One region of the Brevibacillus sp. SIMBA_040 genome, then DNA from elsewhere that is predicted to be linked to it. Evidence: a T-box and tRNA genes for the amino acid it is inferred to sense, from the RefSeq annotation. Region 1 holds a T-box; the other holds one or more tRNA genes.
The links. The T-box of region 1 lies ahead of serS (serine--tRNA ligase). A T-box ahead of a tRNA ligase gene usually reads a tRNA of that ligase, here a tRNA-Ser.

Region 1 (11,494 bases):
GGCTGATTTAAGTCAGGTAGCATCATCGCCCAGGTTTGACTATCCTTTTCTATCCAATGAATCGCACAGCAGAGTCCGCGTTTTCCTGCCTTCGCTACATTTTGAATCAGGGCATTGGAGCCCCGCGAATTTTGGACGTTAGCGATTCCGATTCCCATCTCGACTGCTTTCGTATACGCCAAATCCAGGGCTATTCTGCCACTCAGTAGGCTGCTTTGACCTTGACCATCAATCGAGACCAGGCGTTCATCCTGAGAAAGAATACGGATTTTCGACAAATCAGAAGCTTGCAGTACACTCAATTCTTCCGCGAGCTGTTTGATTCCATATAATCCGGTAAATTCACCCCACGCTGCTATCTCGGCGCTTTCCTCCGCGCAACCGATGGGTAGCCCGCAGCCCTCCAGCACTTTTTTACAATGGGCGTACAGCTCAAGATAACTTACACGCATAGCTCTAGCTCCTTTTCAGCTTTAAACCCTTCGGTGAAGAATCGCTGCCAGTTGCCGCCCATCACCGCTTCTACCTCTGATTTGGCAAATCCGCGTAATAGCAAGGCTTCAGCAATACCAGGAAAGTCTTTCGGACCTTGGAACCATGCAGGCCACTGTGGCCAAGATGGATTCGAAGCCGAGCCTGCGCCATAGTCGACTTTATGCGTCCATCTGCCCATCCGCATCCATTTGAGGAAGTCCTCTCCCCAATTCAATGTTAAGTCCGTGCCCAGCGCTACTTTTTCTGCCCCCATGAAGTCCACTGTTTTGGCAACCATATCGCAAAACTCGTCCAAAGAGGTTTGTGCGCCATTCATCAGATACGGATACAAACATAGACCCAAGACGCCACCATTATTGCGAAGAGCCGTAAGCACTTCTTTTGATTTATTTCGTTTCGAAGGATAAATCCAATCTGGATTGGCATGCGTAATGGAGACTGGTCTTCTCGAATGTTCAATCGTATCCAATGTCGTACGATCTCCTACATGAGATAAATCGATAATGGTCCCCACGCGATTCATCTCCTCGACCACGAGGCGGCCAAATCGGGACAGCCCTGTGTCATTGTTCTCATAGCAGCTGCTTCCGATCATATTTTGGTTGTTGTATGTGAGCTGCATGATTTTTACCCCGAGTGTGGAAAAAACTTCGACGAGCGATAGATCATCCTCTAGTGGGGATGTATTCTGTGTACCAAGAATGAGTCCGACTTTTCCCAAAGATCGAGCCTTGGTTATATCCTCCCCAGTTCGTACCAGCATCACCAAATCTGAATTCTCATCTATAAAGCGATACCATTGCCCGATTTTGCTGAGCGTTTCTCTCGCTGTTTCCCATAAGGCTACACACACATGGACACAGGTAACCTGGCCTTTATGCAGCTCCAAAAGTAGCTCCCGATTCCAATTACTTAGTGTTAGTCCGTCGATAATGACCATTTTCTCTCCCGCAGTCATCTATATATCCTCCCATCGCGGAATGGCCGGAAAAATCCAGTCATCTTTAAAATCTGTACCGATTTCCTCTAGTAAAGGCGCTCCCTGGAACAAAGTGACCCGAACCCAGCGATTGGATTGTGGATCAAATCGTTCTGCTCCGAAAAATGCTAGCTTGCAGCGAAGCAGATGTACAGGCAGTAGACCTTTGGCGAGCAGGTTGCCGTGAATTTCTCCGTATTCAAAGCCTTGCAGCGATTGCATTCTGCGAATGATCCATTTGTGCTCGGGATAGCTCAACATAAACTCGGCTACTGTTTGATCATCTGCTGCTTTTTCCAATACCTGGTACAGTGCTTGCACACGTTCTGCAATATTCACGGGCATCTCATGCTCTTCGCCTGCCTCTTCTCCGCGAACACCCATCCGTGGTTCTTCCTTTTCCGCAGAACGATACCAAAAATAACTCCGCTCATCCGGATCGGTAAAGTCAAAGGAAAGCGACCAGCGATACTGCTCCGCTGCAATCTGCTTTAATTCACCGAGGCTCATTTGTGGCTTCACATCATACCGCTCCACAATCGAGGTATTTTCCTCAAATTCCGTCGCGATTTCTGGATAAAGCTCGATGATGAGTGTATTTAACAACTCCTGTGTCTCCATTCCTGTTTTGACGCGGGCAATTTCACAAAGGGTTACCCATGGCTGGGCAGGCACTTGCAGCTGCATGGTTCCCGCTTCTGCATACTCTGCCACTAGCGTTTGCAACAGCTGCAATTCCTCTGCCAGCTCACTTGGCTGAGCAAAGGCTTGTACATGAGCAATCGGATATTCATGGAAGTACGCGATGCTGCGATCAAAAAGGCTGAGCAATTTTTTCGAGTCGGCTCTAGTGCTCTCCGCGTGCTTGGCTTTATAGAGAGCTTCTTCCTTCATCTTGATCCATGTATGAATTAGCTGTGGATGTGAGATCAGATAAGGCACCATGCCTAGTCCAGTTGCATTTCCTACTCCCAGATAGCGCTTGATTTCAGCATGAAGCTGCACCGCATTCGGATTTTTTGCCTGAGCAATATGGTCTACAAGCTCAAAGCTGAACTGGCGGATCATATAGACAGCAAACATTTGCGCTCGAAAGGCTCCGTAAAATGCATGGTCCTTGCTCATTCGTTCATATGGGGCAATTCCGAATTTCCCATTGCCATAAACCGCTGTTGTGCGGATCAAATACCCTGTTTGAGCCAAAATCTTGGGATCTGGCTGCTTTCCTTGTGTGAGCTCGCCAATCATGTATTCAAATAACCGGGTACTGCGATTCGCCCGTGACCAAACCAAATCCATGCTATCTCCACGGCCAGCTTCTTGCTTTGGCAGGTCACTGCGCAGTCGAGCCATTTTTTCTGGTGTTAACGGACCCTCACACAAAGCAAAGGTGATATCCCACTTCTCAGAAATAACACGATCGCTTCTCTCCAGATCATGCAAGTACTGAGAAAAGACAACGAAGTAAAATGTTTGTTTAGGTGTAGTGATCGTATAACGAGCCTCTCCGTATCCATTTTCGTCCAAGTCAAACTGGACACGCTCGATGCTCCATTTCTCTTTCATCAGCTTGCGCAGCATACTGCGACTAAAGCTTAGACTCGTAATACGGGAAGCCCCTAATCTTTCCGGAGACATGATGTCACCCGCAGAACGGATTTCTGCTGCGCTTCCCTGTGCCTCTTGAGCTACATTCATAGTTGCACCTCCAGTTGCGGTCGTAACCTTTATAATTTCGATTATCGGAATTTGAATCCGTTTTATTTTTTCTGGCTACATATTAACCGCTTACAAATGATTCGTCAACAATATTCAGAAAGTAAAAACGGTATGGATTTATGCTTACTCGTTTCGTTATTTTTATCCTATCCGAACGCAAAAAAGACTTAGCCTATTTGCTAAGTCTTTGAATTACAGTATGAAATCCACGAGTCTCACCCCAAGCTAGGAGTGATCAACGGTTCTTTTTTCTTTCCATCTGTACCAGATAAAATTGATCAGAAACGCTACAGCTATATGAATATAAACCACAACATTTTCATTCTGCTCATTATAAAGAAATTGGAAAAACAAGACACCGGTTAGACATATAGTGGCTAGAAAAACAACGACTATTCGAGCGATTGTCCATACAAAGATGAGTAGTGGCTTCATATACTTCAACCTTTTTGCTAGAGATATGTTTTCATGCAGTACGTTTTGTTTAATCTCATAGATCATTCATAAGACCTATGACTTTTTTTGCTAGCTCCTGATCAATTGGGAAGCTTGCTTTATACTTTTCCATCAACGGCTTAATGTCAGTGAAAAATTGTCGTCCCGCCTTTGCTTGCTGATCCATAATGTCGATCACTTCAGAGTTATTTACTGGTACATCATTCACCACAGTATCATACATCATTCCAATTGATTTTGACGCTGTACTTACCAACGTAGCAAATTGTTCATGTGCTGCACGAAAATCCTCATGCGGTACGGCTATCATTTGAAAATCAATGAATATCTTTTGTGACCGCTCGTTAAAGTCTGTCATCTTCGTAATTGCTTCTTCATCACTCACTTCATCTGCACGTTCAAGCATTTCATTGAACTCTAAACCTAACTGCATTTGCCTGTTGAGAATACCTGCGAGTTTATCCATGTAATCTTGTACCTTAACCACATCTTGCGAGCTTACGCAGCCCGTTATAGCCAAAGAGAGGATAATCACAAACAGCGATATACTTTTTTTAAGATTCACAATGTAATCCTCCTGATAATCAATTCGCAAGTCACAATTATTCAATATTTATATGATATAGGAAAGATTACCATTTTAACAGCCGTATACTTCTTCATGCACCCTTTGTACTTTTCAAAAGGTAACCGTTGGTCGTAACAGCATCTATAAAAACAAAAAAAGCCTTGATGCATCAAGGCTTTTTCAACGATGGCGTCCCCGAGAGGATTCGAACCTCCGACCTACAGTTTAGGAAACTGACGCTCTATCCTGCTGAGCTACGGGGACATTGTTTTCTATATCCTCCATTATAAAAACAATCCAGCCATTTGGCAAATGAAGGACTAGGGTACATTAGCCCCTAGTCCTCGTTTTTGATCGATTGATATTTAGTTATGTGCGAACTGTTCTTCTTCAGTTGAGCCAGTCAGTGCGGTCGTGGAGGATTTTCCACCTGAAATAACTTGTGCTACCTCGTCAAAATAACCGGTTCCTACCTCGCGCTGGTGGCGAGTAGCGGTGTAGCCATGTACCTCGCTACCAAATTCAGCTTGCTGCAATTCGGAGTAGGCAGCCATTCCGCGATCACGGTAGCCGCGGGCCAGCTCGAACATGCTGTAGTTGAGGGAATGGAAACCTGCGAGCGTAACAAATTGGAATTTGTAGCCCATTTCGCCCAGCTCCTCCTGGAAGCGAGCAATCGATTTTTCATCGAGCTTCTTCTTCCAGTTGAAGGATGGCGAGCAGTTGTAAGCCAACAGTTTACCTGGGAATTGCTCATGAATAGCCTCTGCAAACCGACGTGCTTCCTCCATGTTAGGCTCAGACGTTTCGCACCAGATCAGGTCTGCGTACGGTGCATATGCGAGACCGCGTGCGATCGCTGCATCCAGTCCACCCTTCAGGCGGAAGAAGCCTTCTGCTGTACGCTCCCCAGTGAGGAACGGTTTATCCTGCTCATCGATGTCGCTCGTGATCAGGAAAGCACCATTCGCATCGGTACGCGCCACGATGATTGTTGGAACTCCCATCACATCCGCAGCAAAACGAGCGGAGACCAGGTTGCGAACAGCTGCCTGGGTAGGAATCAGTACTTTTCCACCCATATGGCCGCATTTTTTCTCAGATGCCAGCTGATCTTCAAAGTGAACGCCTGCTGCGCCAGCTTCAATCATGCCTTTCATTAGCTCGAATACGTTCAGTGGTCCACCAAAGCCAGCTTCGGCGTCAGCCACGATAGGCGCGAACCAGTGCGTATCTGTACCACCCTCAGATTGGTCAATCTGATCTGCACGTTGAAAAGCTTGGTTAATACGTTTGACCACCTGTGGAACGCTGTTTGCTGGATAGAGGCTTTGATCGGGATACATTTGACCAGATAGGTTCGCATCCGCTGCGACTTGCCAGCCACTCAAATAAATGGCCTTTAAACCTGCTTTTACTTGCTGAATCGCCTGATTCCCGGTCAAAGCACCTAACGCTTTAATATGGTGCTCGGTATGCAACAGGTTCCACAAGCGCTCTGCACCCAGGCGAGCCAATGTATGTTCGATCTGAACCGATCCACGCAGACGTACAACATCCTCTGCGGTATAAGTACGGGTAATTCCTTTAAAGCGCTCGCCTTGCCAGATTTGTTCTAATTGTTGAATCGCTTCCTGCTTGTTTTGTTTAGTCATTTTCGTTTCCCCCATCCTATTTTTATTTTATAGATAGCGATAGCCCGGTACGGTCAAGAAATCCTCAAACTCATCTTCTGTAACCAGTTGCAAGAAAAGCTCTCCCGCTGCTTGGAGCTTGCTTGTTTCATACCGCTCCTGACCCATCGCTTGTTTCAACACCTGCAATTCCTCACTTAACCACTGCTTCACCAAGGCCTCGGTTATTTTGCGTCCATCCTGCAAAACACCATGGCGATGACGAATCCACTGCCACACCTGAGCACGGGAAATTTCTGCGGTAGCAGCATCCTCCATCAGGTTATGGATTGGAACAGCCCCCATCCCGCGCATCCATGCTTCGATATATTGCAAGCCTACGCTGATGTTGGTGCGTACGCCTTCTTCTGTAATGACACCTTCAGGCACTGCCAGCAAATCCTTGGCTTCTACCTGTACGTCTTCGCGTTTGTACCAGATTTGGTTAGGCTCGCGCATCAAACGATTGAATACTTCCATCGCGACAGGTACCAAGCCAGGGTGAGCTACCCAGGTGCCGTCATGTCCGTCATAGGCTTCACGTTCTTTGTCAGCACGTACTTTGGCGATAGCTTCCTCGTTTTTCACCGGGTCATTTTTGACAGGAATCTGGGCAGCCATCCCGCCGATGCATGGTGCTTGGCGTTTGTGACATGTCTTTACCGCCAGCGTTGTATATGCCCGCATGAACGGAACTGTCATCGTCACCTGTGCTCGATCAGGAGTGATGACATCAGTCAGATTCCGAAGCTTTTTGATGTAGCTGAAAATATAATCCCAGCGACCACAATTAAGTCCAGCACTATGCTCACGCAGCTCATACAAAATCTCATCCATTTCAAATGCAGCCAAAATGGTTTCGATTAGTACAGTTGCCCGAATCGTACCACGCGGGATATTTAATTCATCCTGTGCGAAAAGGAATACGTCATTCCATAGCCGTGCTTCCAGATGACTCTCCAGCTTTGGCAGATAAAAATACGGAGCTGTCTGGTTCGCGATGAGCGCCTGCACATTGTGATAAAAATAGAGACCAAAGTCTACCAGGCTTCCGGAAATCGGCTTCTGGTCGAGAAGAATGTGCTTTTCATCGAGATGCCAGCCGCGCGGACGAACAACAAGAACGGCTGTCTTGTCATTGAGCGCGTACTTTTTCCCTTCAGGGCTGGTAAAGGAAATATTGCGTCTTACCGCATCCTTCATATTGATCTGCCCCTGAATGGTGTTATCCCACGTAGGCGAGTTTGCATCCTCAAAGTCTGCCATGAAAAGGCGTGCACCTGAGTTCAGCGCATTGATTACCATTTTGCGATCACCAGAAGGACCAGTAATCTCTACACGTCTGTCTCGCAAGTCGATCGGTAGGGGAGCAACTGTCCAATCCCCATTGCGGATCTCTGCTGTTTCCTGTAAAAAATCTGGCAGCTGACCCGCATCAATTTGCAGCTGTCGTTCCTGACGCTTCGCGAGCAATTCCTGTCTCTTGTCACCGAATCTTTGCTCCAGCTTAATTATGAATTGAATCGCTTCCGGTGTAAGTATTTCACTGTATCCGGAGCGCATTTCGCCAGCGATGTGTATCTCCAGCGGATGTGAATTAGTTGGCATGGTAGTCAAAGCAGCTCATCCTCCCTGAGCACGGACGTATTATTATGGTACAGATGTTAAAACGATAATTTATTATAGTACAGCGGAGGCAAAAAAAATGGTCTTACTCTTGATACCCGCTGCCACTGCAATGGCTGCAGCTGACATGTCCATCCCCCAAGCAAGTATGGCAAGCCGACCCGTTGTCATCGTGACCAACGCCTCCACATCTTGGGCAATTTTGTTCGCCGTTTCCTTCACACCGGTAGCAGTCCATTTTCCATTCCCTCCATGTCTGTATTAAAACAATATTCTTAAGATTCGTTTTTATTATATAACAGCCATTGATACAGCGCAACACAATTTTAAAAAAATTCGCTCTGTATTAGAACACAAAAAAACAACCCTTGTTCCTTAAGAAGGAGCAAGAGCTGTCTATACATTCTTTGATTATTGTTTTCGAGCGATTCTTTCCACTCCACCCAGGTATGGACGAAGTACTTCTGGAATCACAATAGTTCCATCAGCTTCTTGGTAGTTCTCCAAAATAGCTGCCACTGTACGGCCAATCGCCAGGCCCGATCCGTTTAGCGTATGAACAAATTCCGGCTTCGATTTCGTATCACGACGGAAACGGATATTGGCACGACGCGCCTGGAAATCCTCGAAATTCGAGCACGACGAAATTTCCCGATACGTATTGTTGCTTGGAATCCAAACTTCCAGATCAAATTTCTTCGCAGCAGTGAACCCGAGGTCACCTGTACACATGCTTAGTACACGGTACGGCAAACCGAGGAGTTGAAGCACCTTCTCTGCGTTTTTCACCAGTTTATCCAGCTCATCATACGATTCTTCTGGTTTCACAAATTTCACCAGCTCAACCTTGTTGAATTGGTGCTGACGGATTAACCCACGAGTGTCACGGCCTGCAGACCCCGCTTCCGAACGGAAACACGCACTGTATGCAGCATAGTAGCGTGGCAAATCTGCTGCATCCATAATTTCGTCACGATGCATATTCGTAACAGGAACCTCTGCCGTTGGAATCAGGAAATAGTCTGGTCCTTCCAGTTTAAAAGCATCCTCTTCGAATTTTGGCAGTTGGCCCGTACCTGTCATGCTCGTACGGTTCACGATATACGGAGGGATAACTTCCTCGTAGCCATGTTCGTTCGCATGCAAATCCATCATGAAGTTCATGAGTGCACGCTCAAGACGCGCGCCCATTCCTTTATAAAATACAAAGCGGCTTCCAGTTACTTTCGAAGCTGCTTCAAAATCGAGAATTCCCGCCTGGCTAGCCAAATCCCAGTGGGGCTTTGTCTCGAAATCAAAGTTACGAGGCTCTCCCCACGTCCAGGCTACCACGTTATCGTCTTCCGATGTACCGACTGGTGTGCTCTCATGCGGGAGGTTAGGCAGGCTCAGCAAAATGTATTCCTGCTGCTCATCCAGTTGGCGAAGCTCCTCGTCGAGAGCCTTGATTCGCTCGTTAACCTCTTTCATTTCAGCGATCAGGTGGTCTGCGTTTTCTTTGTTGCGCTTCATCACTGCTACCTGTTCAGATACAGTGTTGCGTTTATTTTTCAGAGCATCTGCTTCCTGAATAACCTGACGTCTTTTTTCATCTACTTCTGCAAATTGATCCAGTGCAGAAATATCTTCGTTGCGGTGCTCTAAACGACGTCTTACTTCCTCCAGATCTTGGCGTAACACTTTTACGTCCAACATAGGTAAATCCCTCCGAATCTCTAGTAATAACAACAAAAAACACCCGTCCCCTGGTAAGGGACGAGTGTTGTATACCCGCGTTGCCACCCTCGTTGATACATGCACATCAAATCTTTGTGCATCTATCCACTCTTCCGCCATAACGGGACGGGACCGGACAAAGTTATCTCCTTTGTCACTCCGAGATGGATTCCTCCGCACACCGGATCGGTTTGCACCTACCACCGACTCTCTAGGCCAGGCTCTTGCGAAGTACTTGTTCTCATCAGCGTATTGTCTACCTATATGATTACTTCTATTGTTAACTGTACTACAGGTTCTATACTTGTGTAAAGGGCAGCTACCCATAATCTTCCTAAAGGAAAAAATCGACATCTCATCGATGCCGATCCTCTCCTTGCTGCTTCCTTATTGTTAACTTCGGTACTCCTTCACCATATCGAGGAAAAACTTATGAAGTCTCGTATCTTCCGTCAATTCAGGGTGAAAGGCTGCCGCAAGATAATGACCGTTTCTCGCTACTACGATCTTGTCTTCATACTTTGCCAAAACCTGACCACTTTCTCCTACCTCCATAATATACGGGGCACGGATGAAAACGGCAGGATAATCAGCTGCAACTCCCGCAATCGGCATGTGGGCTTCAAAGCTTTCTTTTTGGCGTCCAAAAGCATTCCGTTCGACTTTTATATCCATCAGCCCAAGGTGGTAATCGTCTTGACCATTGATCCGGTTCGCCAGAAGAATAGCTCCTGCACATGTTCCGAAGATCGGCTTTTTCTCTTCGCCAAATTGACGAATGGCTTCCATGAAACCGTACTTGTGCATTAGCTTACTAATCGTAGTGCTTTCACCGCCTGGGATTACCAAGCCGTCCAGGTCATCTAATTCTTCTACTTTTTTAACGGAAACCGCTACAGCTCCTGCCTCTTCCAGCATTCGCAGGTGTTCTGCTACAGCTCCTTGCAGAGCGAGGACACCGATTTTCATGTGGTTCACCTTACCAGCCGCGCTCTTGCATGCGATCTGCTTCGCGGATTTTGGAGATTTCGAGACCTGGCATTGCCGTACCCAAGCCTTTGGATACACGTGCAATCAGTTCGTAATCGGTATAGTGAGTAGTAGCTTCAACGATTGCCCGAGCAAATTTCTCTGGATTTTCCGATTTGAAAATACCGGAGCCTACAAACACGCCATCCGAACCCAGCTGCATCATCAGGGCAGCATCCGCAGGTGTTGCCACACCGCCAGCTGCGAAGTTAACTACGGGCAGCTTGCCTGTTTTATGAACTTCTTCCAGAAGCTCGTAAGGAGCACCCAGATTTTTTGCTTCTGCCATCAACTCATCGTAGGACATTGCCTGTACCTTACGGATTTGGCTCATCATGGTGCGCATATGACGAACTGCCTCTACAATGTTGCCTGTACCTGGCTCTCCTTTTGTACGGATCATGGATGCACCTTCGCCGATACGGCGCAGTGCCTCTCCCAGATCACGGGCGCCACATACAAACGGTACAGTGAACTCTTTTTTATTGATATGGTACAAATCGTCTGCTGGGGTTAAAACTTCGCTCTCATCGAGGTAGTCCACACCAAGAGACTCCAGAACACGCGCTTCTACAAAGTGACCAATACGAGCTTTTGCCATAACAGGGATGGAAACTGCTTTTAATACGTCTTCCACAATACCCAGATCAGCCATACGCGCTACTCCACCTGCTGCACGAATGTCAGAAGGGACACGCTCAAGTGCCATTACTGCAACAGCACCTGCCGCTTCAGCAATTTTCGCTTGCTCTGCATTCACGACGTCCATAATGACGCCGCCTTTTTGCATTTCAGCCATACCTTTTTTTACGCGAGACGTTCCTACTTGTACCATGAGATTTCCCCCTACCTCGTTGAAGTCGGAACCGGAACTGTTATGTGGTGTTATGGTTCCTTGTTACCGACATTGTAAACCAAAGAGAAGGGGGAAAACAACAGTTATTTATTTTCCTGTTCCACTACTGAACAGATTGCTGAAAAATTGGATGATGCTGCGGAAGAACAAACGAATCCAGCTGGCCTCTTCAACTTCCTGACTTGCTACTACATCTACTCCAGCTTTAGCCGCGTCCTCAGGCTGCAGGAATTCTGCATCCTTCCCGCCTTCTTCCTTGAGCACGAGTTTACCGATGACTTGTCCTTGCTTGATTGGCGCACTCAAGTCTTGGAAGGTCACGCTTGGCGTAAACTTTACGTCGCTGCCGATTTTTGTCAGCATGTTTACTTCACTGC
Region 2 (11,494 bases), on a different contig from region 1:
GTATCGATTTGAAATCATTACCTCTGAGCACCCGACGATTTCTACTGTTAAGTAAACCTAAAAACCAAAGCCCGCTCGTAGGTCGTTTTGACCGTACGAGCGGGCTGCTTTTTTAGGAGCTTTTACGACTTCTTTCACGCATCATGATTGTGTGGCAAGCACCTCATATCGCAAACGAAGTTCTCTTTTCAATATTTTTCCACTAGGGTTTCGCGGCAGGTTTTCTGCAATTACCACATATTTAGGTGCCTTGAACGAGGACAGGCGCTCTCTGCAAAAGTCAAGCAGCTCTTCAACGGTCACAGCTTCATTTGCTTTTGGCACCACAACAGCCGTTACTGCTTCAATCCAATAAGGATGCGGGATACCGATAACCGCTACCTCAGATACTTTTGGATGCTGATAGATCAATTCCTCGACTTCTCTGCTCGCTACATTTTCTCCCCCGGATTTGATCATGTCTTTTTTTCGGTCGACTACCGTAATAAAGCCCTCTTCGTCCATAATCCCCAAATCGCCGCTGTGAAACCACCCACCGTTAAATGCCGCCCGCGTTTTTTCTTCATCACGAAAATAACCCAGCATGGCGTGACTCGTGCGATGGACGATCTCCCCGATAGACCCGCGTGGAACTTCCTGGCCTTCATCATCGACGATTTTTGTTTCGACGTTGAGAGCTGGCTTTCCAGCGGAGCCAGCTTTACGGAGCTGCTCGTTTGGCTTCAAGACTGTAGCGAGAGGAGCCACCTCTGTCTGACCATAGAAGTTGTAGAATTGTGCATTCGGCAAGCGCTGGTTGAGCTCCTTCAAAATTTCAACTGGCATGATTGCAGCACCATAGTAGCATTTTTTGAGCGAGGTCAAATTACGTGAGGAAAATGCAGGTGAACGAAGCAGTGCAATCCAGACAGTCGGCGGACAAAACAGCTGCGTAGCCTTGTAGGTCTCCACTGTCTGCAGCATCAAATCAGGAGTTGCCTGCTCCAAAATAATCCCGCTGCCCCCCAGATATATGTACGGCCCAAGGAAGCAGTGCAGCTGTGCGCTATGGAACAGTGGAAGTGCATGTATGGCTACATCCTCTGACGTCATGTTTCCTTCGATGATCGTGCTCACGTATTCGGAGATAATGCTTTTATGTGTGAGCATGACGCCTTTTGGCTTCGATTCTGTTCCACTCGTGTATAGAATCTGAGCAACGTCATCGTCTGTCAGATCAACCTCCGGCTCCTGTGCATCTGCTTCAGTGATCATCTCTCTAAATACATGCCACTCTCCGTCAGAGGCAGCCGGTCTGGAGATAAGCGACAACAGCCGTGGCGAGACTGCCGCCTGCTCGATTGCCGCTTGGGCGACTGCTTTGAACTCTGGCGATACGAAGCATGCATTTACCTCTGAGTGTGCTAAAATATATGCGACATCCTCTGTATTCAGCATGAAGTTTATGGGAACGAGAATGATTCCAGCTTTGGCAGAAGCGAAGTTCAGAATGGCAAAATCCATAGAATTTCGTGACAGCACCGCCATTCGCTCGCCTTTTTGCAGACCTTTTGTCAGCAATACATTCGCTGTCTGATTCACCATATGATCGAATTGCTTGTATGTAAGAGCTTCTTCCTCAAACTGCAAGGCGACCTTGTCAGGAAAGCGTCCGTGGCTCCTTCGCAATATGTCACCAAGTGTATTTCTCCTGACACGATTTGATTCGATCATATGCATGCCTCCCTCAGAAAACATTTATCGTCATTATACCAGCAATTATCTATATAATGTGTATTTTCTGATATTTTGAGTTAAAAAAAACGGCAGCTCCCTCTGCATTATTGAAGCTACCGCAGGCCCCCAAGAAAATTCCGAGTCCCTAGGTACAGCATATATCAAATTGACTGTTGCATCGACATTGGTTCTACTGGATTTTGAGGAAAAAAACGGATTCGAACGCTGTTTGGCTCTGCAAAAGCAGGCTTTTGTGCGATGCTCCTCTTTACTCTACAGTAATCGTTGCAGAAAGGTATTCATGCTGCGGAGTGCCATCCTGCAATTTATAATCGATGCCATAATATACAGTATACACCCCAGGTTTTCCTGGAATAAATGAAGTCACTTCCCTGCTGTACTCATCATCACTATCTAAACGTACAACGTTTTTGATCAACTTAAAGTATACCGATCCGTCCACATTCCACCCTGTCTCAGCATCTAGTCCCCTCGAGTGCTTTCCTACTAAAAGAACCTCCTCCCCTACCTTTACCGTCGCTTTGGACGGACTTAATGAGAGTGACTTTACAGAAGAAATTTTCAGTCTTGTTGATTTATAGCCAGTCCAAATGAATCCTGTTTTATCTTGCATCCTTAAAGAAAAAACAATGGATATCGTCCCATCCGTCTCGGGTGCAGTAATTTTCCCTTTTACGATAAATGATTGATTTGTACTTCTCATCGAGTATCGCAATGGCGTTTTCTCATAATCAACCATTAATTGCGTACTGCCACCATGTATGTTCCTCGCCTTTCCACTTCTGCTGTAAATTCAACAGTCTCGCCCGGTGCATACTGTTCTTTGCTAAAAGTAAGAGTCATAGGAGCCTCATCATCGATCACCTCTGGTAACCGTGTAAGCTCTCCTTCTTCTTTCTCCTGCGTTAACGAAGTGTTTGCTTCATCAGCTACTTCCGAGTCCGCATAGATAGCAGGTGCATAGCTGAAGAAACATGCCAACAGTAAAACGAATATCGAGAAACGCTTGATGAGGTGAGTCAAACTAGTCACTCTCCTAAAATTTTTTTAGGTGACAAAGTAAATCCATAAGTACTCCTTTTCCAAATCCCTAAAATCACTATATTTTGTTAATATTTTGTAATCATTATAGCACAACACAAGCGAACAAATTGCTAGTGGAAAATAAAAAGCCAGCCCCGAAGGACCGGCTTACATGTTTTTCGCGCTGAGGGTTGCTTTCCCTGCTCATTCATTCCCTTAAAAGAAAAAAGAATGTACGAACGCGCTCGCTGCTTCGGATAAAGGAACATTCTTCAATTTGACGATGCCGATCTCACGCGGTGGTATCCGTTCTGCTAAATCAATTTCAAACAATGTGGAACCTTCCAGATCAACAAATTCGCGTGTAAGACAAGAAACCCCAAGTCCAATTCTGGCAAATTCGACTAACAAGTCTAAACTTCCAAGCTCAATTTCTGGTTCAAGGATGTATCCTTTTTGCTGCATAAACTGATTCAGGTATTGTCTGGAGTTGCTACCTTCTTCAAGTAGAATAAGCGGAAGAGAAAGTAATTCGTCTAGTGAGAGCCTTCGATCCCTCACATGTTCGAAACGTGGTCCAGCGAAAAAGCAATCGTGGACTTCAAATACTTTTTTCACTTCAAGCTGGGGATCGGTCAAAGGTAAATTAGCCAGGGCAAAATCTATTGTGCCATCTTTCAACAATGCTATACTTTCGGGCGTAGTTCGATTCGTCACTTTTATTTTGATAGCAGGATGGTCATCATGAAATGATTCTAGTGAGGGGAGCAGGATGTATTTACAAAGGGTATCACCCGCCCCGATTCGCACTTCTCCTGCGAGCAGTCGCCGCATTTCTGCCACCTTTTTTTCTCCTAAAGCAATGTAGTGAAAAGCTTGTTCGATGTACTCCAGCAGCACGGCTCCCTCCCGTGTCAAGATAACACCCTTGGGAACTCGCGAAAAGAGTGCTCCCCCCATGCTTTTTTCCAATTGCTTAATAGAATGACTGATTGCGGGTTGTGTCACATGTAATTTCTCTGCTGCTTTTGTCAGACTCCCCTCTTTTGCGCACGTATAAAAAACACGATATAACTCTAACGGTGCATCTTCCACAATGACATTACCCCCATTTATGGATAGCATCAATAACAACAATTTTATTTATGTCAATAATGTTATTATACTTTACTTTAGAGGACGTGTTGCAACAAAATCAAACGATTGAATTTGTCAGGAGGCAGCTCATGTTATTATTCATTGGATTTTTAGCAATTGGCATCTTAACCGGTGTTCTTTCAAGCTTGTTTGGATTTGGTGGGGGGTTTGTATTAATCCCTGTTATGTATTTGCTCTTGCCAGGCTTTGGTGTTCCACAAGCTTTTATCATGCATGTGGCAATTGGAACATCGCTTGCCATCATGATTGCAAATTCGATCAATTCAACGATATCACATCATCGAAAACAACATGTTATTTGGTCCATTTTCTTCCGACTTGCGCCAGCCATAGCTGTCGGTGCTCTCCTGGGCGGACTATCAGCACCTTTTATCCAAGGAAATATTTTGCGCTATCTGTTCATACTGCTGGTAGTTTATACAATCGTCATGTCCATTCGAAAAAAATCATTTCTAGACGTTGATGGTTTGAAGTTCACGTTGCCCACTCCATTCAAAACGTCATCGCTTGGCCTTGGAATAGGTTTTCTCGCCACCATGTTAGGTGTTGGTGGCAGTGTAATCACTGTTCCCTTTTTACGAAAACGTGGACTTGCCATGCTTCATGCCGTTTCGTTGGCAAACCCATTAAGTCTTCCGATTGCAATAGTTGGGGCTGCTACATCAATCGCAACTGGACTACAGCAACCCGGCCTTCCCGAGTGGTGCTTAGGATTCGTCTACATGCCCGCCTTTCTAGGCATTGTTCTGGGGGGATTTATCGGTGTTCCGCTTGGTACCCATATCGCCCAGCATCTCCCTGACCGTCTGTTTTCAAAAATTTATTTAATTCTGCTGGTTGTGGTTGTTCTGATCATGGTCTTTGAATAAATAAAAACAACCCCTCGTTACGCGCGAGAGGTTGATAAGTTCTTTTATCAGTAGTAAAAAAGTAGAAGTATGGCGGAGGGAGCAGGATTCGAACCCGCGTGAGCTTGCACTCTAACGGTTTTCAAGACCGCCCCGTTATGACCACTTCGGTATCCCTCCGCGTTTTAATCAACAATAGTTACTATAGCATAGGTCTCCTATTATTTGCAAGAGGTTTCTACTCTTTTTCTTTCCTCATCGTTTGACGATCACCAGCTTCAGCTCCGTCATTTCTTCTATGGCGTACTTGACACCTTCTCTGCCTATCCCACTCTCTTTTACACCACCATACGGCATATGGTCTACCCGGAAGGTTGGAATGTCATTAATCAGCACTCCGCCTACCTGCAACTCGTCTGCCGCATAGAGAGCCAAACCCAGGTTATTGGTATAGACTCCAGCCTGCAAGCCGTATCTAGAGTCATTCACAAGCTTGATCCCTTCATAAACTGAGTCAATCGGATTAATTATGACGACTGGACCAAATACCTCCTGGCAGGAAACCTGTGCATTTGCGGGCACTCCTGTCAGCACCGTTGGCAGTAGCATAAGCCCTGCAACCTGCCCCCCGCACTCGACTCGTGCTCCTAGCTGCCTTGCCTCCTCGATCCACCCCAAGACACGCTTTGTTTCTTCTGGATGGATCATCGCTGAGTAGTCGGCTTCCTCGGAAAGGGAGTCTCCCCCGCGCAGCGTCAGTGTCTCGGCAACGAACCTGCGAACAAATTCCGCATATAGCTCTTTTACCACGTAGATGCGCTGCACAGAAATGCACACCTGACCTGAGTAGGCAAAGGCACCAAAGATACAGCGTGGGATAATTTCTCCGAGCTGTACGTCACGGTCGACAATCACGGCCGAGTTTGACCCAAGCTCGAGTGTAACTCTTTTCAATCCAGCTCGATTCCGTATCGCGATCCCAACGTCAGGACTACCAGTGAAAGTCAACGCACGCACGCTATGGTCTGTAACTAACTGATCGCCGACAATGGCTCCACTGCCCGTCACCACATTCAGAGCACCAGCAGGAACACCTGCCTGCTCTGCCAGTTCCGCGAGAAAAAAAGCACTCAGTGGTGTTTGTGATGCTGGCTTTAGCACGACCGTATTCCCGGCAGCCAGGGCAGGTCCTACCTTATGGGCAACCAGATTCATCGGAAAATGAAACGGAGTGATAGCGCCGATCACGCCAAGCGGCTCGCGGACGGTGTATGCAATACGTCCCTCTCCGCCAATGGCAGCATCCAGGGGAACCGTTTCTCCATGCAGCCTCTTTGCTTCTTCAGCAGCAAATTTATAGGTCTGGATCGTACGAATGACCTCTCCTCGTGCTGTCTTGATCGGTTTGCCAGCTTCGATAGCAATGATTCTAGCCGCTTCCTCCAGCCTCTCATTCATCTGGATCGATATCTTCTCCAGCAGCGAGGCCCTTTGATAAGCAGGCAGCCTGCGCATAATTGTGGCGGCTCCTTCTGCAGCAGCAATCGCTTTTTTTACAGTATGGGGATCTGCTTGGGGAATCTGGGCAATTTCTTGGCCGCTATAGGGAGAGTAAAGTGGTGCATACTCAGCAGTGCTTACCCATTCTCCTCCGATATAGCATGCTTTTTTCATAGCCAACTCCTCCATCCATGGGCGAAATAAGATATTACTAATCCCCAAGACATTCTCCAGCTCACCCATGCCTTCCTTGGTATTTTCTGTCGACCATCTCCAAAAAGAAACCGACCCTCATCGACAAAACATGACGAAGGTCGGTTAATATGATTGCTGTCGATTGATGCCGTTTTCACACCGGTACTTTTGAACTACCGACAGCTATTCCTTATTTATTTTCTTCAGCAACACCGCACCATTCTACCAAGGTGAGCGCAAAAATTTCTGCACAGCGAAACACATCGTCCAGTTCGATATATTCATTCGGATAATGTGCTACTTGTGTAACCCCTGGTCCTACTACAATGGCTGGTGTATCTGCCAATGCTGTTAACAGCCCTCCGTCGGTACCCCAAGGAGACGCTTCTACAACCGCACGACTGCCCGTAACTGCCGAGAACTGGTTATGCAAAATTCCCATAAGAGGGTGATCCTCATCGACCGCTCCAGGAACCCAACGTGCACCATACCATTCCAGCTCTACAGGCTGCTCAGCAAACCAAGGATCAATTTGTGCCAGCTGCTTCAATGCTGCTGCCATTTCTGCCTTGGCGTCCTCCATCTGCTCTCCTGGCGCCACACCCATACGTCCCTCCAGCTTGACGAGGTCAGCTACTGAAGAAGGCCATTTTCCCCCTTCGATCACACCGATGTTGATTGGGATCGGGATCGGCAGCTTTTCGTAAAGAGGATCATCGAGTCGATCGTTCCGCTCTTTTTCCAGCTTGCCTATAGCCTGCACGACCAGCAAGCTTTTTTCAATCGCACTGACGCCTTCATAGCGTGTTCCGCCATGAGCCGAACGACCTTTTACAGTCAAACGGAACCACATGGAGCCTTGCTGCTTCGGAAAGATTTTCATATTAGTCGGCTCGGGGATCAGAGCGGCATCTGCTTTGTAGCCACGCAAAATGGTTGCGAGCGTACCTGCACCGCCACTCTCCTCTTCGACCACGCTTTGGAAAATGACGTCGCCTTTCAATTGAACACCAAGCTTTTGCAGCACTTGAATAGCGAGCAGAGAAGACAGATTGCCACCCTTCATATCGGTAGCCCCGCGTCCATACAGCTTCCCTTCCTCGATTTTCCCACTGAACGGGTCGTCACTCCACTGACCCTGATCGCCGGCAGGCACGACATCCACATGACCATTCAAAATAATCGAGCGGCCCCCGCCTTGGCCTTTCCACACGCCGACCACATTTGGACTGACGTCAAATACGGTACGAGGCGATACAAAATAGGGATGAGCCAGCAGCTCTTCGCCTTCCATTACCCACAGATCAACTGCCAGCCCCATTTCAGCAAGACGGCTTGCGATGCTCTCCTGTATGGAACGCTCCTCTCCTTGCACACTTGGACTTTGAACCCACTCCTGTAATAGCGCTGTGGCCTCTTTGCGATCCTTTTCCAATTGCTCGTGAATGAGCGCTTGCCAGTTTGCCATTTTCATCCCCCGATCACTTGTTATGATTTAGCGGAATACTCCGACTTCGCCTTCTGTTTTTAGCTCTGCTTCCGTCGCGCCAATCACATCGGCTACCGAATACGGATACATGACCTCGCGCAAATACAGACCGTCTGACTTTACCTCCATGACCGCCATATCCGTAATGATCCAATCTGCTGCTTTGGCAGCTGTGAGTGGCAATGAGCACTCACGAACAATTTTGGAGCGTCCATTTTTATCGAGATGAGTCGTTACCACCATTACTTTTTTTGCCTTTTGTGCCAGCTCCATCGCTCCACCCATGCCAGGCACACGCTTGCCAGGCACGATCCAGTTGGCGATATCGCCAGCTTGACTCACTTCCAGTACACCCAGAATCGTCATATCGAGCAACCCACGACGGATAATGGCAAAGGCGGTAGCGCTGTCAAAAAACGAAGCGCCGGTCGCCAGCGTAACGGGAAACCCGCCTGCATTGCAAAGCATGGCGTTCTCTTCCCCTTTTGCCGGGCTGGGACCTGTTCCTAGAATACCATTCTCTGCGTGAAACATCACCCGTTTATCCGAAGGGATAAAGTCTGCAACCAAGGTTGGGATACCAATCCCCAGGTTGATGATCATTCCGTCCTCTACTTCCATAGCGGCACGGCGAGCAATTCGTTCACGATAGCTTTCCGTCTCCTTTACTTCTCCCACGCCCATTGCCAGTTCACCCCTTCACTTTGGACAATATAGTTGACGAAAACGCCCGGGGTTACGATCTCTTCCGGGTGAAGCTCGCCGATTTCAACGATTTCATCCGCTTCCACGATCGTGATATCTCCCGCCATCGCTACCAACGGATTGAAATTGCGTGCACTCGTGTCAAATACCAGATTGCCAAAACGATCCGCTTTTTTCGCATGGACAATCGATACCTCAGCTGTAAGCGGCGTTTCCAGCAAGTATTCCTTGCCATCGACAACGAGCTTTTGCTTCCCTTTTTCTGCGATCGTGCCAATACCTACATCGGAGAGAATCCCTCCCAGACCGACTCCACCAGCCCGTACACGCTCTGCAAGTATTCCCTGCGGGCAGAACTCTACCTCGAGCTCTCCCGCCGTCATTTGGGCCCCTGCGTTCGGATTGGAGCCGATGTGTGAAGCGATCACTTTTTTGACGCGCTTCTCTGTCACGAGCTTTCCGATGCCGATATGAGGAAAAGCCGTATCATTGCTAATCAAGGTAAGATCACGAATTCCTTTATCCAGAATGCCCTGGACCAGAGTCGGGGGATTACCGATTCCCCCGAACCCACCTGCCAAAAGCGTCATTCCATCCCGAAAGTGAGAAAGCGCTTCTTCTAGCGAAACGACTTTTTCAAAACGATTGGTCATTATTGGTTCCTCCCGTTCCTGACTATCCGATCAGTGCCTTGTCTTGCAGCTCTTGCTGCACTGCTTGAATCGCTTCTTTCAACAATCCGATCAACTCATCGATTTGCTCTTTGGTGATCGTGAGTGGAGGCGAGATAATGACCGAGTCACCTGCTACACCTTCGATACCACCCATTGCCGGATAAATGAGCAGACCTTTTTCAAATGCTTTCGCAATAACCTTCGCTCCTACACCTTCGGAGAGCGCGAACAGTTCTTTGGTTTGTTTGTTTTTTACGAACTCCAGACCGCAAAGCATACCGAGACCACGTGCATCCCCGATTAGTGGAAGCTCATCAGCCAGCTCCTGCAAACGAGAGAGCAGGTAAGCACCTTGTTCTGCTGCTTTTTCAACCAACTGATTTTTTTCCACGTAATTCAGGACAGCAAGAGAGATTGCTGCGGATTGCGGATTCGCACTGTAGGTGTGACCAGCCATTATCAGACCGCTGCCTTTGGTGATCGTGTCGATGATTTCGTCAGATACCATCGTAGCGGCCATCGGGGTATAGCCCGCACTCATTCCTTTTCCGAGGGTCATCAGATCAGGCACTACTCCCCAGTGGTCTACACCGAATGCTTTTCCTGTACGTCCTACGCCAGTCATAACCTCGTCTGCAATGAACAATACTTGATATTTGTCGCAAATCTCACGAATGCGCTGGAAGTAGCCGTCTGGCGGCACGACTGCGCCCGCTGTAGCCCCGATGACAGGCTCCGCGATAAAGGCTGCTACGTGGTCTGCTCCGACGCGCAGGATGGCTGTCTCGAGCTCGTTGGCGCACGACAGCGCGTACTCCTCCAAGGACATACCCTCTGGGCGTCGATACGGGTACGGACCAGTAATGGCAGGATAGTCCTCCAGAAGTGGCACGAAGCGTTTCCGGCGTAAAACGTGTCCCGACATGGAGAGTGCTCCCATGGTGATACCGTGATAGCTCATCCAGCGAGAAATGATCCGGTTTTTCGTTGGCTTGCCTTTTTCCTGCCAATATTGGATTGCAATTTTTTGAGCGGTCTCTGTTGCCTCGGAGCCACTGCTTACAAAAAAGGTCCAATTCAAAGAGCCAGGTGCCCACTGAGCCAGCTTGGCTCCGAGCTGTTCTACAGCATCGCTGCTAAAATGAGAACGGTAAGCAAAGGACACTTCCTTGGCTTGCGTGTACATCGCCTCGGCGATTTCTTCTACGCCGTGGCCGATGCTCGCCGTTACTGCACCGCTGCATCCATCGATATACCGATTTCCCTCTTTATCATAAAGATAGATCCCTTTGCCATGCGAGATTACTGGATATGACTTACCGAGCTCAGGCTTGATTACATAACTTTTTTCCATTATCGTCGCCACCCTTATTAATAGGTCCTGTTCAAAAGGCGGTTTATTCCTCCACTTTTTGAACATCCTCTGACTCTCTACCTCTATCCTAGCTGACCATCGCTTCGGACTCATCCGACGTGCTGGCAAAAAAACATGGCGAAGAGACAAAATCTTTTGTACATTTTGTATAAAGAACTCTGAGATTTTGGAGGTACTCCTCATGACGATAACCATTCGTGAAGCATTGCAACTACCAGATATGGTTCAAACGAGGCTGATCGCTGGCGCTGGCGGTCTGGATAATCCCATACGCTGGGTGACAATTGTGGAAGTGCTTGAGGATACGGGGCGCCTGCAAGAAGGCGAATTTTTGATTACGACTGGGTTTGGTCTAGCTGGCAATCCAATGAGACTCTCTTCGTTTATACCTTCCTTGGCCAAGCAAAAGCTGAGCGGTGTCGCGATTCATACAGGCTTTTATTTACGGGAAATACCGGAAGCGTTTATTGAGATGGCGAATCGTCATCAGCTGCCGTTAATTGAGATACCGACAGAAATCAACTTCTCGACCATCACTAAAGCTATTTTGCAGCCGATCGTGAACAGACAGTTTGAGACGCTCGCTTATTCGCAGGCAATCCATAATAAAATGATTGACGCTGCTTTATCAAAAGGGGGCTTGCCAGCAATCGCAGGAGAACTGGCTACACTTACTGGAGGTGCAGTAACGCTCGTCGATGCTCTTGGCTTCGAGGTAACACAGCAAGGCTGTTTGGGCGATGCAGCCGAAGATCATGCCACAGAAAGTGCCCACTCTGTTCCGATTCGC

Region 2: it has a tRNA-Ser gene. The T-box ahead of serS (serine--tRNA ligase) is inferred to sense a tRNA for this amino acid. The anticodon was not compared.

Annotation. Positions count from the first base shown of each region.
Region 1 covers NZ_JAWRXI010000018.1:4,079-15,572, reverse strand. Annotated here, with positions in the region: gene SB752_RS24665 (DUF3726 domain-containing protein) at 1-452, opposite strand, end outside; gene SB752_RS24660 (membrane dipeptidase) at 443-1,453, opposite strand; gene SB752_RS24655 (hypothetical protein) at 1,454-3,172, opposite strand; gene SB752_RS24650 (hypothetical protein) at 3,684-4,214, opposite strand; tRNA gene SB752_RS24645 (tRNA-Arg) at 4,405-4,481, opposite strand; gene aceA (isocitrate lyase) at 4,583-5,872, opposite strand; gene aceB (malate synthase A) at 5,900-7,507, opposite strand; gene serS (serine--tRNA ligase) at 7,928-9,211, opposite strand; T-box leader at 9,265-9,489, opposite strand; gene pdxT (pyridoxal 5'-phosphate synthase glutaminase subunit PdxT) at 9,626-10,201, opposite strand; gene pdxS (pyridoxal 5'-phosphate synthase lyase subunit PdxS) at 10,212-11,096, opposite strand; gene SB752_RS24615 (D-alanyl-D-alanine carboxypeptidase family protein) at 11,205-11,494, opposite strand, start outside.
Region 2 covers NZ_JAWRXI010000021.1:92,823-104,316, forward strand. Annotated here, with positions in the region: gene SB752_RS26895 (exo-beta-N-acetylmuramidase NamZ domain-containing protein) at 1-55, shown strand, start outside; gene SB752_RS26900 (acyl-CoA synthetase) at 142-1,713, opposite strand; gene SB752_RS26905 (hypothetical protein) at 1,985-2,476, opposite strand; gene SB752_RS26910 (hypothetical protein) at 2,476-2,760, opposite strand; gene SB752_RS26915 (LysR family transcriptional regulator) at 2,977-3,855, opposite strand; gene SB752_RS26920 (sulfite exporter TauE/SafE family protein) at 3,987-4,787, shown strand; tRNA gene SB752_RS26925 (tRNA-Ser) at 4,858-4,946, opposite strand; gene SB752_RS26930 (aldehyde dehydrogenase family protein) at 5,022-6,440, opposite strand; gene SB752_RS26935 (peptidase) at 6,652-7,929, opposite strand; gene SB752_RS26940 (3-oxoacid CoA-transferase subunit B) at 7,957-8,634, opposite strand; gene SB752_RS26945 (3-oxoacid CoA-transferase subunit A) at 8,616-9,308, opposite strand; gene SB752_RS26950 (aspartate aminotransferase family protein) at 9,331-10,683, opposite strand; gene SB752_RS26955 (PucR family transcriptional regulator) at 10,886-11,494, shown strand, end outside.